DNA from 2 places in the Streptomyces sp. NPDC058401 genome. Region 1 is predicted to be linked to the other one. Evidence: riboswitches for the same ligand, from Rfam matches in the RefSeq annotation. Region 1 holds a riboswitch; the other holds the start of a gene.

What was found. A riboswitch is a leader RNA that binds a small molecule or an ion and turns the genes downstream of it on or off. The one in region 1 is predicted to bind thiamine pyrophosphate.
Region 2: it holds a riboswitch for thiamine pyrophosphate, as region 1 does, so the genes downstream of both, thiC (phosphomethylpyrimidine synthase ThiC) here and ACFWNV_RS09165 (thiamine ABC transporter substrate binding subunit) in region 1, are expected to answer to the same signal.

Annotation. Positions count from the first base shown of each region.
Region 1 covers NZ_JBHXKA010000017.1:49,633-56,698, forward strand. Annotated here, with positions in the region: gene ACFWNV_RS09155 (ABC transporter ATP-binding protein) at 1-697, opposite strand, end outside; gene ACFWNV_RS09160 (ABC transporter permease) at 697-2,313, opposite strand; gene ACFWNV_RS09165 (thiamine ABC transporter substrate binding subunit) at 2,373-3,452, opposite strand; TPP riboswitch at 3,537-3,645, opposite strand; gene rlmN (23S rRNA (adenine(2503)-C(2))-methyltransferase RlmN) at 3,707-4,819, opposite strand; gene ACFWNV_RS09175 (phosphatidate cytidylyltransferase) at 4,913-5,995, opposite strand; gene frr (ribosome recycling factor) at 5,995-6,552, opposite strand; gene pyrH (UMP kinase) at 6,603-7,066, opposite strand, start outside.
Region 2 covers NZ_JBHXKA010000006.1:71,579-78,644, forward strand. Annotated here, with positions in the region: gene ACFWNV_RS03815 (SsgA family sporulation/cell division regulator) at 1-227, shown strand, start outside; gene ACFWNV_RS03820 (YibE/F family protein) at 512-1,927, opposite strand; TPP riboswitch at 2,000-2,144, shown strand; gene thiC (phosphomethylpyrimidine synthase ThiC) at 2,139-3,926, shown strand; gene ACFWNV_RS03830 (glycosyltransferase) at 3,996-5,108, opposite strand; gene ACFWNV_RS03835 (hypothetical protein) at 6,258-6,584, shown strand; gene ACFWNV_RS03840 (aldo/keto reductase) at 6,740-7,066, shown strand, end outside.

The DNA.
Region 1 (7,066 bases):
ACCGCGCCACGAACTCCGACGCCGGCCGTTCCCACACCTCCAGCGGGGTCCCCGCCTGCGCGATCCGCCCGTCCCGCATGACAACCACCCGGTCGGCCAGCGCGAACGCCTCGCCCTGGTCGTGCGTGACGGCCAGCACGGTCGTGCCCAGCCGCGAGAACAGCCCCTGCAACTCGACCACGAGCCGCTCCCGCAGCCCGCGGTCCAGCTGCCCGAGCGGCTCGTCCAGCATCAGCAGCCGCGGCGACGGCGCCAGCGCCCGCGCCAGCGCGACCCGCTGCTGCTCACCCCCGGACAGCGAGGCCACAGCCCGGCCCTGCGCCCCGGGCAGCCCGACGAGCTCCAGCAGCTCGGTGACCCGGGCCTCGGAGGACTCCTTCGAAGCACCCCGCATCCGCAGCCCGAAGGCGACGTTCCCGCCCACGTCCCGGTGCGGGAACAGCTGGTGGTCCTGGAACATCAGGCCCACCCCCCGCCGGTGTACGGGCACTGCGGCCTGGTCGGCGCCGCCCAGCAGCACCCGCCCGGCGGCGACGGGCTGGAGCCCGGCCACCACCCGGAGCAGGGTGGACTTGCCACTGCCGCTGGGCCCGAGCACGCACACGATCTCGTGCTCGGCGACCGCCAGGTCCACGGAGTCCACGACCGCGCGCTCACCGAAGCGGACCGACACCCCTTCCAGCTGAAGCAGGGTCATCAGAACTCTCCGGAGGTCTTGTCGGGTCGCAGCCGCTCCAGCAGGAGCAGGGACACCGCGCACGTCAGCATGAGGATCGTGCTCAGGGCCATCGCCTGGCCGTAGTTCATCTCCCCGGCCCGCCCCAGCAGCCGCGCCACGGCGACGGGCAGCGTCGGATGGTCGGGCCGCGCGATGAAGACGGTCGCCCCGAACTCCCCGAGGGACACGGCGAAGGCGAAGCCCGCCGCGATCAGCAGGGCCCGCCGCACCATCGGCAGGTCCACCTCCCGCCAGGCCCGCAGCGGTGAGGCGCCGAGCACGGCGGCGGCCTCGCGGAGCCGTCCGTCCACCGCGCGCAGGACCGGCAGCATGGTCCGTACGACGAAGGGAACGCCCACCAGCGCCTGCGCCAGCGGCACCAGGATCCACGAGGTCCGCAGGTCCAGCGGCGGCTTGTCCAGGGTGATGAGGAAGCCGAAGCCGACGGTCACGGCCGACACCCCCAGCGGGAGCATCAGCAGCGCGTCGAAGCCCCGGACGAAGCGGCCGGCGCGCCGGGTCAGGGCGGCCGCCGCGAGCCCGCCGACGACCAGCGCGATGGCGGTGGCGGCGAGCGCGTACTGCAGGGAGTTCCAGATCGCCTCCAGCGGCGGCACGAGGAAGGTTCCGCCGCCCGCACCCACCTCCTGGAGCGCCCGGTAGAAGCCGAAGCCGTACCCGCCGGGGGCGTCGAGCGAGCGCTCGACCAGCACCGCGAGCGGCGCCACGATCAGCAGCGCCACCGTCAGCAGCACCCCGCCGAGCAGGGTGCGCTGCGCCCAGCCGCGCGGCCGGTGCGTGGTCCGCCCCGGGTCCACGAGCCGCAGCGCGGTCTCCCGTTTGCGCACGGTCCAGGCGTGCACGCCGAGGATCCCGCCGATGGCCGCGAACTGCACCATCGTCAGCACGGCGGCCGTCGGCAGGTCCAGGAGCTGCGCGGTCTGCCGGTAGACCTCCACCTCCAGGGTGGAGTACGCGGGCCCGCCCAGGATCTGCACGACGCCGAAGGAGGAGAACGTGAACAGGAACACCATGAGCGAGGCGGCCGCGACGGCCGGGACCAGCGCGGGCAGCGTCACCCGGCGCCAGGCGGCGAACCGCCCGGCGCCGAGCACCCGGGCGGCCTCCTCCTGGCGCGGGTCCAGCTGCGCCCACAGCCCGCCGACCGTGCGGATGACCACGGCGTAGTTGAAGAAGACGTGCGCGAGCAGGATCGCCCAGACGGTCGTGTCGAGGCGGATCCCCCACACCTCGTCCAGCAGACCGTTCCGCCCCACGAGCGCCAGGAACGCGGTGCCGACCACGACGGTCGGCAGCACGAACGGCACCGTGACGAGCGCCCGCAGCAGCTGTTTGCCGGGGAACTCGAAGCGCGCGAAGACGTACGCGCCGGGGAGTGCGATCAGGAGCGTGAGCGCCGTGGACGCGAGCGCCTGCCAGGTGGTGAACCAGAGCACGTCGCCGATGTCGGGCCGGGCCAGCACCTCGCCGATCCGGCCGAACTGCCAGCCGGCGTCCGTCTTGAGCCCGCGCCCGACGATCGCGGCGACGGGGTACGCGAAGAACAGCCCGAAGAAGACGAGCGGCACGGCCATCAGACCGAGCCTGACGGCCGTGGCCCGCCCGCTCTCCTTCGGAACGCCGCTCACTCGTCCTACTTCACGACGAGGGCGGACCAGGCCTTGACCCACTGGTCACGGTTCTTGGCGATGGCCTCCGGGGCGACCGTCTCGGGCTTCTCGATGACCACGCCGTGCTTGGTGAACAGCTCGGGCAGGACCGCGTCCTTGGTCACCGGGTTCACGAACATCTGGAGCGGCATGTCCTCCTGGAACTTCTTGGAGATCAGGAAGTCCAGGAGCGCCTTGCCGCCCTTCTCGTTCTTCGCGCCCTTGAGCAGACCGGCGAACTCGGTCTGCCGGAAGCAGGTGCCCGTCGCGACGCCCGTGGGGGCCTCGGCCGGCTGCGGCTCGCCGTACAGGACCTCGACCGGCGGGCTGGAGGCGTAGGAGACGACCAGCGGGCGGTCGCCCTTGGCCTTCTTGCCGCCGGCCGAGCCGGAGAACCGCTCGTTGTAGGCCTGCTCCCAGCCGTCGACCACCTCGACGCCGTTGGCCTTGAGCTTGCTCCAGTAGCCCTCCCAGCCCGCGTCCCCGTACTTGCCGACGGAGGCGAGGAGGAAGCCGAGGCCGGGCGAGGAGGTCGCGGCGTTCTCGGTGACCAGGAGGTTCTTGTACTCCGGCTTGATCAGGTCGTCCAGCGTCTGCGGCGGGGCGAGCTTCTTGTCGGCGAAGTAGGCCTTGTCGTAGTTGACGCAGATGTCTCCGGAGTCGACCGGGGTGACCCGGTGCTCCTTGTCGAGCACGAACTCGGGCTTCACGTCGGCCAGCCCCTTGGCCTCGTACGGCGTGAAGATGCCGTTGTCGAGGGCGCGGGAGAGGAGGGTGTTGTCGACGCCGAAGAACACGTCGCCGCGCGGGGAGCCCTTGGTGAGGATCTCCTGGTTCAGGGCCGCGCCGGCGTCGCCCGACTTCAGGACCTTGACGGTGTAGCCGCTCTGCTGCTCGAACTCCTTGAGGACCGTGTCGGTCACGTTGAAGGAGTCGTGCGAGACGAGGGTGATCGTCTTGTCGTCCGCGGCCTTGTCCTTGGCGTCGCCGCCGCAGGCGCTGAGCGTGGTGACGCCGAGCGCGGCCGCGAGCGCGACGCCCGCCAGCTTCTTGGTGGTGCTCATTGGTGCATTCCTCCTGGGATGTCCAGGAGAAGACGCGGCCCTGCCCGGCGCTCTGTGGAGCGGACGCCGGGCAGGGCGCAACAGCTTGAGTGGTGACCGAACTTCCTACCCCGAATGACCGGGGCGAGGTTCAGAGGGTCTGCGGTGACGGATACCGCACTCTCAGCGCTGTGGCGCTCCCCTGTCGGAATATGAAATTGGTTGTTCGGCCACAGGGTACCCCGTGGCCGAAAGCAAACCTCAACTGGCGAAAATCAGCGCTCCGAGGCGGCGAGCTGGCCGCACGCCCCGTCGATCTCCTGCCCGCGGGTGTCGCGGACGGTCACGGGCACGCCGTGGCGGGCGATGGCGTCCACGAACGCCTTCTCGTCCTCGGGCCGCGAGGCGGTCCACTTCGAGCCGGGCGTCGGGTTCAGCGGGATCAGGTTGACGTGCACGCGCTTGCCCTTGAGCAGCTTGCCGAGCAGGTCACCGCGCCAGGCCTGGTCGTTGATGTCGCGGATCAGGGCGTACTCGATGGAGATCCGGCGGCCGGACTTCTCCGCGTACTCCCATGCCGCACCGAGCACCTCGCGGACGTTCCAGCGGGTGTTCACCGGGACCAGGGTGTCGCGCAGCTCGTCGTCCGGGGCGTGCAGGGAGACGGCGAGGCGGCACTTGAAGCCCTCGTCGGCGAAGCGGTGCATCGCCGGGACCAGGCCCACGGTGGAGACGGTGATCCCGCGCTGGGACAGGCCCAGGCCGTCGGGCTCCGGGTCGGTGAGGCGGCGGATGGCGCCGACGACACGGTTGTAGTTGGCGAGCGGCTCGCCCATGCCCATGAAGACGATGTTCGACAGCCGGGCGGGCCCGCCGGGGACCTCGCCGTCGCGCAGGGCGCGCATGCCGTCGACGATCTGGTGGACGATCTCGGCGGTCGACAGGTTGCGGTCGAGGCCGGCCTGGCCGGTGGCGCAGAACGGGCAGTTCATGCCGCAGCCGGCCTGCGAGGAGATGCACATGGTGACCCGGTCCGGGTAGCGCATCAGCACGGACTCGACGAGCGTGCCGTCGTGCAGCTTCCACAGGGTCTTGCGGGTGGTGTCGTCATCGCAGGAGATGTGGCGCAGGACGTTCATCAGGTCCGGCAGCAGCTCCTGCTGGAGCTTCTCGCGCGAGGCGGCGGGGATGTCGGTCCACTCGGCCGGGTCGTGCGTGTACCGGGCGAAGTAGTGCTGGGAGAGCTGCTTGGCCCGGAAGGGCTTCTCACCGATCGCGGCGACCGCCTCCCGGCGCTCCTCGGGGGTGAGGTCGGCGAGGTGCCGGGGCGGCTTCTTCGCTCCACGAGGGGCGACGAAAGTGAGCTCTCCCGGTACAGGGCGGGCCATGGCAGGTACTCCTTGTAAGACGAAAGGCGCGCCGCAGAAGCAGCGCGCCCTCCAAGAGTAACCGCCCCGCCTGCACGGGCGCCTTTTCGCAGGTCAGCCGGTGCCGACGAACAGGGCCAGCAGCAGCCACACCACGGGGGCCGTCGGAAGCAGGGAGTCCAGCCGGTCCATGATCCCGCCGTGGCCCGGCAGCAGGGTGCCCATGTCCTTGATCCCGAGATCCCGCTTGATCATGGATTCCCCGAGGTCGCCCAGTGTGGCGCTGACGGCGACGGCGAGGCCGAGCACCAGGCCCTGCCACCAGACGCCCCCGTCGATCAGGAACTCCATGCACAGGGCGCCGGCCCCCATCGCGAAGGCCACCGCTCCGAAGAGCCCCTCGCGGGTCTTTCCGGGGCTGATGCGCGGCGCGAGCTTGGTCTTGCCGAAGCGCCAGCCCACCGCGTAGGCCCCGGTGTCGCTGACCACGGTCAGGACCAGGAAGGTGACGACCCGCTGCGGCCCGTCGTCGGCGGTGAGCAGCATCGCGACGAACGTGGCCAGGAAGGGCACGTAGAACGCCGCGAAGACACCGGCGGTGACGTCCTTGAGGTAGTCCTCGGGCGGCTCGGTCATCCGCCAGACCAGGACCGCGAGGGCGGTGAGCGCCATCGCCACCCAGGCGCCCTCGGCCCCGCGGACGTACCCGGCGATGACCATCGCCGCACCGCCGATCGCGAGCGGGACCAGCGGGGCCTTGATGCCCTTCTTCTCCTGGAGCCGGGAGGTGAGCTCCCACAGGCCGACGACGACCGCCACGACGACGACGCCGACGAAGACCGCCTTGACGATGAACAGCGAGGCGAAGATCACCGCGCCGAGGCCCACTCCGACCCCTATGGCGGCACGCAGGTCCCGCCCGGCCCGCTTCTTCTGAGGCGGTGGGGAGGCGTCCTGCGGTGCCGGCGAAGGCGGGGTCGGCGGCGGGGGGCTGGGCATGGGCTCCTGCGGCGGCGTATCGGCGCGGAAGAGGGGGCCGCCGTCAGCGGCGGCCCCCCGATCGCGTGCTTCCCGGTCGTCGAAGTCACGGCCGGCGGCATCGGGCACGATGGGCATGGGCCGAGTGTGCGGGCCCACCAGCGCATCGTAGGCGGGACCCGCCGGAACCGGCTCCGGCTGCCAGGAAGTGTCGTTCATCAGACTTCGAGGAGCTCGGCTTCCTTGTGCTTCAGCAGCTCGTCCACCTGCGCGACGTACTTCGCGGTGGTGTCGTCGAGCTCCTTCTCGGCGCGGCGCACCTCGTCCTCGCCGGCTTCCTTGTCCTTGACGAGCTTGTCGAGGGCGTCCTTCGCCTTGCGGCGGATGGCACGGATCGAGACCTTGGAGTCCTCGGCCTTGGTGCGCGCGACCTTGATGTACTCCTTGCGGCGGTCCTGCGTCAGCTCGGGGAAGGTCACCCGGATGATGCTGCCGTCGTTGCTGGGGTTGACGCCCAGGTCGGAGTCGCGGATGGCCGTCTCGATGTTGCGCAGGGCGCTCTTGTCGAACGGGGTCACGATCGCCATGCGCGGCTCGGGGACCGAGAAGGAGGCGAGCTGGTTGATGGGCGTGATGGCGCCGTAGTACTCCGCCACGATCTTGTTGAACATCGCCGGGTGCGCACGACCGGTGCGAATCGCGGCGAAGTCTTCCTTGGCGACGACGACGGCCTTTTCCATCTTCTCCTCGGCCTCGAGGAGGATCTCTTCGGTCACCACGTGCTCCTGCATGTCAGAAATGGATGGTTCAGGCGGACGGGGCCTGCTCAGGCCCGGGTGCCCTGGTCGCTCACGAGCGTGCCGATCTTCTCACCCTTGACGGCTCGCGCGATATTGCCCTCGGCGAGCAGCTCGAAGACCAGGATCGGCAGCTTGTTGTCGCGGCACAGCGTGATGGCGGTGGCATCGGCGACCTTGAGGTCGCGCGACAGCACCTCGCTGTACTCCAGCGCGTCGAACTTCACCGCGTCCGGGTTCTTCTTCGGGTCGGAGTCGTAGACCCCGTCGACGCCGTTCTTGCCCATGAGGAGGGCTTCCGCGTCGATTTCCAGGGCGCGCTGGGCGGCCGTGGTGTCGGTGGAGAAGTAGGGCATGCCCATGCCGGCGCCGAAGATGACGACGCGGCCCTTCTCCAGGTGTCGCACGGCGCGCAGCGGGATGTACGGCTCGGCGACCTGGCCCATGGTGATGGCGGTCTGGACGCGGGAGTCGATGCCTTCCTTCTCCAGGA
Region 2 (7,066 bases), on a different contig from region 1:
CGACCGATCCGGAGGAACTGTCCGATGTCCACATCCGGCTGCAAGTGGGTGCAGACCGGGCTCTCTTCCGCGCGAGCGCGGCGCCACTCGTGGCATTCCTCGACCGCACCGACCGGATCGTTCCGCTCGGCCAGGAGCGCAACCTCGGGGACTTCGAGGAGAACCTCGACGAGGCGCTCGACAAGATCCTCGCGGAGTCGCAGCAGAACGAGCAGAACGCGGGCTGACGCCGGCCCGGCCGGACGCCCGCTGACCAGGGTGAGCCGGCGAACGCCAACGCACCATCCGGATCAACCTGCATGACGGATCAACCTGTATGACGGCACGACCTGTATGACGGCACGACCTGCATGACTGGCATGACGGCACCACCTGCATGACGGCACCACCCGCACCACCGAAGCTACGCACCACGGCTCAGCGTGCCGACGCGCTGAGCGCTCCACCTTGCCCTTCCTCACGACCGGCCGTGTGCGCGAACTGACCCGTCACGCCCGCCGGTCCGCATATTTCAGCGCTTGCGCCGCCGACCCCGGCCGCCGCGGAGCGGCCCCGAGGCCGCTGTGGCCGCCGGGGATTCCGCGCGGTCCGCGGACACCACCAGTGCGGCCAGGGCCGTCGTCACGGGGACCGAGGCGACCAGTCCGATCGAGCCCACGAGGGTCCGTACGATCTCCTCCGCGACCAGCTCGCTGTTGGCCACCGACCCCATGCTGCTGTTCGCGATGGAGAACAGCAGGAGCAGCGGCAACGCCGCGCCCGCGTACGCCAGTACCAGGGTGTTCACCACCGAGGCGATGTGGTCGCGCCCGATCCGGATGCCCGCCCGGTAGAGCCCGCGCGGGCCCATCGACGGGTCGGCCTGGTGGAGTTCCCAGACCGCGGAGGTCTGGGTGACGGTCACGTCGTCGAGCACGCCGAGCGATCCGATGATGACACCAGCAAGCAGCAAACCGCTCATGTCGATGTTCGGGTAGAGCCCGTGGATCAGCCCGGTGTTGTCGTCCGTGTTGCCGCTGAGGAACGCCCAGTCGATGAACAGCGAGCCCAGCAGGCCGATCAGCAGCAGCGAGATGATGGTGCCGAGGACCGCCACCGAGGTCCGGGCCGTCAGTCCGTGGCACATGTAGAGCGCGATCAGCATGATCGCGCTGGCTCCGACCACGGCCACGACCAGCGGATTCGACCCCTGCAGGATCGCCGGGAGGATGAAGAGGGTCAGCACCGCGAAGCTGACGACGAGGGCGATGAGCGCGAACAGTCCGCGCATCCGCCCGACGATGACGACCGAGAGGGCGAAGATGCCGGCGAGCAGGGCCATCGGCAGCTTGCGGTTCACGTCGATCACGGAGTACTGGAGGTCCCGGGGCGCGTCCGGCGCGTAGGCGACCACCACGTCCTGGCCGTCCGTCAACTGCCGTGGTGCGCCCGGCTGGATGATCTCGATGAACTCGCGGCCCTTGTCGGGGCCGCTGCCGACCTTGACCGTGGCCTTCTTGCACTCGCCGTTCTGCGCGGCGATGGCCTCGCGCCCCTCGGGAGTGGAGGCGTCGCCGGTCGGCGGTACCTGTGCGGCGTTCACGGATTTGCAGTCGACGTGCTGGAGCGCGACGACCGTGCCCTGCTGGGTCTGCCGGTCGAAGCCGACGCCGGTGCGCTCGTGACCCGGCGCACCACCGGGCCAGAGCACCACCATGCCGATCACGACGGCCGTGGCGAAGGGGATCAGCACGGCCGCGATCACCTTGCGCAGGTGCTTCGAGACGGGGGCCGCCGGGCCGTGGCTGTGCGCATGGCCGTGGGAGTGGCCGGAAGGGGCGGCGGGCGAGTGACCGGGGTCCGCGTGCGCGTGGTCAGCGTGGCTGGAGTGACCTGCGTGACCAGCGGGATCCGTGGGTTCGGTGGGGGGCTGCGGCGAGGACGTCACTGGCTGATCATCGCAACAGATGAGGGGGCCCACTGTTCAGCACGCCACACATGACGCTAGCGTGGGGGCTACTTTGCACAACGCGGGAGCTCGGAGCACCGGGCTGAGAGGGCGCTGATCACCGTTCGCATTCGAATATGCGTACGGGAAGAGGCTGCGTCGACCGCCGAACCTGTTACCGGGTAATGCCGGCGTAGGGAGATTAGGTCTCATGACCATTCAGGACGCACGCACGCCTGCCGTCAGCCAGGACGCCGACGGCCAGACCGAGCGCCAGCCCGGCTGGCACAAGGGGTACGTGGCGGGCTCCCGCCCCGACATCCGGGTGCCGGTTCGTCAGGTCCACCTCACCAACGGCAAGGACGTGACGCTCTACGACACGTCCGGGCCGTACACCGACCCGCAGATCGAGACGGACGTGCGCCGGGGCCTGCCGCCGCTGCGCGAGAACTGGATCATCAGCCGCGGCGACACCGAGGAGTACTCGGGCCGCCCCGTGCGCCCCGAGGACGACGGCATCAAGCACACCTCGCCGCGCGGTGGCCTCAAGAACCTCGACGCGGTCTTCCCGGGCCGTCCGCGCCAGCCCCGCCGGGGCCGTGGCGGCGCCGCGGTCACGCAGCTCGCGTACGCCCGCCGGGGCGAGATCACCCCGGAGATGGAGTACGTCGCGATCCGCGAGAACGTCTCCCCCGAGGTCGTCCGCGAGGAGATCGCCGCAGGCCGCGCGGTCATGCCGGTCAACGTGAACCACCCCGAGATCGAGCCGATGATCATCGGCAAGCGGTTCCTGGTGAAGGTCAACGCCAACATCGGCAACTCCGCGGTCACCTCCTCGATCGAGGAGGAGGTGGACAAGATGACCTGGGCGACCAAGTGGGGCGCCGACACGGTCATGGACCTCTCCACCGGCCGCAACATCCACACCACCCGCGAGTGGGTGCTGCGCAATTCTCCCGTGCCGATCGGCACCGTGCCGCTGTACCAGGCGCTGGAGAAGGTCGACGGCCGCGCCGAGGACCTGACCTGGGAGATCTACAAGGACACGGTCATCGAGCAGGCCGAGCAGGGCGTCGACTACATGACGGTCCACGCCGGCGTGCTGCTGTCGTACGTGCCGCTCACCGCGCGCCGCAAGACCGGCATCGTCTCGCGCGGCGGCTCGATCATGGCCGCCTGGTGCCTGGCGCACCACAAGGAGAACTTCCTCTACACGAACTTCGAGGAGCTCTGCGAGATCCTCGCGGCGTACGACGTCACGTACTCCCTGGGTGACGGCCTGCGCCCCGGTTCCATCGCGGACGCCAACGACGCGGCGCAGTTCGCGGAGCTGAAGACGCTGGGCGAGCTCAACACCATCGCCAAGCGCCACAACGTGCAGACGATGATCGAGGGCCCCGGGCACGTCCCGATGCACAAGATCAAGGAGAACATCGACCTTCAGCAGGAGATCTGCGAAGAGGCGCCGTTCTACACGCTCGGCCCGCTGACCACCGACGTCGCGCCCGCGTACGACCACATCACCTCGGGCATCGGCGCCGCGATGATCGCCTGGTGGGGCACCGCGATGCTCTGCTACGTCACGCCCAAGGAGCACCTGGGCCTGCCGAACCGCGATGACGTGAAGACCGGTGTCATCACGTACAAGATCGCGGCCCACGCGGCGGACCTGGCCAAGGGCCACCCGGGCGCCCAGGAGTGGGACGACGCCCTGTCGGACGCGCGGTTCGAGTTCCGCTGGGAGGACCAGTTCAACCTGGCCCTCGACCCGGTCACGGCCCGTGAGTTCCACGACGAGACCCTCCCGGCCGAGCCGGCCAAGACCGCGCACTTCTGCTCCATGTGCGGTCCGAAGTTCTGCTCGATGAAGATCTCCCAGGACATCCGCCGCCAGCACGGCGGCGACCTGGGCGCCGAGGAGATCGAGGCGGGCATGGCGGAGAAGTCCGCCGAGTTCGCGGCCGCGGGCAACCGCGTGTACCTGCCGCTGGCGGACTGACCTCCCGCTGAGGCACATACGGACGGCCCGCGACACCGAGGGGGGAGTCGCGGGCCGCCGTTGCGTACGTCAGGCGAAGGCCGGGGAGCCCACGCCCAGCTTGCGCCGCGCGAACTCGAGGTTGGCGAGGACCCGGTCCTGCTGGTCGGCGGGCAGTTTGCCGCCCTGGAGCAGGAGTTGGCAGCAGTCCAACGACTCCTCGTACTCCCCGGTCCAGTAGGCGGCCACCGCGAGTTCGTCGAGTGCGCGCCAGTCGTGCCAGGCGAACTCGACGAAGAGGATGTCCTCCGGGTGGGGCACCCGAACCGCCTGCCGGGCGAACAGGTAGGCGAGGGGCCAGCGGCTTTCGAGGCGGCAGAGCCGGGCGAGGTCGCCGAGGGCCTCGGCGCGCGAGGGGCGGCTCTCGTGCGCCCGCAGGTAGCGGTCCGTCACCTCGGCCGGCGGCCTCTCGAGGGTGACCGCGAGCCGTGCGGCGTAGAGCTGCGCGCAGTAGGTCTCCTCGGCCCAGCCGCCCATGGCCACCCGGTGGTCGTAGGCGGCGAGCGCCTTCTCGGGCTCTCCGGCGTCGCGCCAGCTCTGGGCCAGGTAGAAGGCGTACCGGGAGTTGTCGGGCTCCTTCGCGAGGCCTTCGGTGAGTACCTCCGCATCGCGCAGGTACTTCGCCCGCTGCCCTTCTTCGCGGAAGCGGGCCCCGCCGCCGACGGAGAGGATGTTGAAGCCCTCGATCACGTCGCGGCCGTACTCGGCGCCGCAGTCGATGTACTCGTGGAGCACGCCGACGTACCTCCAGGGCAGCCGGGTGGAGACCAGCGCCGGCCGCCAGTGGACGATCGGGCCGTCGTGCAGCGCCACCTGGTACGCGTCGAGGGTCAGCTCCGGCATGCGGAATCCGGACTGGATCTGCATCTCGTCGTCGCCGTCGATGAAGAGCAGGTAGTCGGCGCTGGAGCGCGCGAGCTCGATCGCCTCGGTGCGGCTGCCGTCGAAGCCCTTCCACGGCCGCTCGTGGAGCGCGCCGGGCAGGTCGGCGAAGCAGTCCCGGATGACGTCCTGGGTGCCGTCGGTGGAGCCCGTGTCCACGATCACCCAGGTGTCGATCAGGGGGCGCACCGACTCCAGGCACTTCCGGATCGTCGGCGCCTCGTTCTTGACGATCATGTTCAGACAGATGGTCGGCCTCACCGCAGCACCCTCTCGTCGGACGGATCGCGGGCGACGTTAGGGAGTGGGGCCGCCGATGGGTCGGCGGCACGCCGGTGGCGCGGTGGCGCTACCACCCGGTGGGCGTCGACGCATCCGTTCGGGGGCGGCCGATAAGCCGTTCTGCTGATAAACGCCCCGCCGGCTCAAGATCCGGGCGGCGCGGTCCGTAAGTCCCAGGGACGTTCGAACCCGCAGCCGGGGCGCCACCCGTTCCGGCTCGCATTCCGTTCCGAAGGAGCGCCGCAGATGAGTCGTGAGCACCAGACCAAGCTTCGCCTTGGTCCCGTCCCCCGCAACCGTGCCTGGATCGCGGGAGGTGCCCTGGCCTCCCTTTCCCTCGTACTCGTGGGCATGGCCACCCCCGTCGTCGCGGTGGCCAGACCGGCGGTCACCGCGGTGAGAGCCACCGCCCCGTCGGCCGGCGGCGGAGGCGAGGACTGCGAGCCGCACGGCGGACCGCCGCAGGACAGGTACCGGGGCGGCGGCGGGGACGACGACGGTCACGGCAACTGGGGCGACGACGAGGGACGCGAGCACCACGACGGACACGACCACGGATGCCCCCCTGTAGGCCCTACGGGTCCGACCGGGCCTACGGGGCCTACGGGGCCTACGGGTCCTAGCGGCGCGACGGGTGCGACGGGTGCGACGGGCGCGACCGGTGCGACCGGTGCCGGCGGTGCCACGGGCGCGACCGGCCAGACGGGGCCGATCGGGGCTACGGGTCCCACCGGCGCGACGGGTGCGACGGGTGCGACGGGTGCGACGGGTGCGACTGGTCCCGACGGCGCGACGGGACCGACGGGCCCGACGGGTGCTGACGGTGCGACCGGTGCCACGGGTGCGACTGGTCCCGACGGTGCGACGGGCCCGACGGGTCCCACGGGTGCTGACGGTGCGACCGGTGCCACGGGGGCGACCGGTCCCGATGGCGCGACGGGCCCGACGGGTCCGACGGGCCCGACGGGTCCGACCGGTGCTCTGGGCGCCACAGGTGCGACCGGTGCCACGGGTGCGACCGGTGCCACGGGTGCGACCGGTGCTACCGGCGCTTGTTCCGACATCGACGCCTACACGCCCTCGAACACCGAGGACTTCCAGGCCGTACTCACCGGCGGCAGGACGTACGTGGGGAAGGCCTCCACCGTGGGCGGGGCGATCGCCTGGCAGGACCTCACCAACTCGACCGCGACGATGACCGATCCCGCGAACCCCGGCTACCCGGCCAACGTCTGCGGCGTCGCGATCGAGTCCCGGGGCAACAACGCGTTCGTCAAGGTGGTGACGGCGACCGGGACCGTGTGGCAGACGCATGGCGACATCAATGGCAACACCTTCGTCTGGAACGAGCCGTGGCTCCAGCAGACGACGCCCACACCGGCCGTGCTCGTCAGAGGCGCGTTCAAGGGCGAGTTCAAGGCCGGTCCCGCCCGCCCGGCCAAGCCGCGCAAGTGATCCGGCATGCCTGACCTGACGTAGTACAGACAGCACCGACGCGGCCCGGGCCGCCCCGGACATCTTCCGGAGGCGGTCCGGGCCGTCGTGGTCCCGTGCGGTCGCGGGGGCTTGCGCTGGAGCGCGCTCCAACTTTTACAGTGCGGCCCATGAGCATGCGATACCGAATTCTGGGTGGGACCGGCATCGAGGTCAGCACGCACTGCCTCGGCACGATGATGTTCGGCGCGGTGGGAAATCCGGATCACGAGGAGTGCGTGCGGATCATCCACGCCGCGCTCGACCACGGGATCAACTTCGTGGACACCGCGGACATGTACTCCGCCGGGGAGTCCGAGACGATCGTGGGCAAGGCCCTCAAGGGCCGGCGGGACGAGGTCGTGCTCGCGACCAAGGTGCACTTCCAGATGGGCGAGGGCCGCAACCGCAGCGGGAACTCCCGCCGCTGGATCGTGCGTGCCGTCGAGGACAGCCTGCGCCGG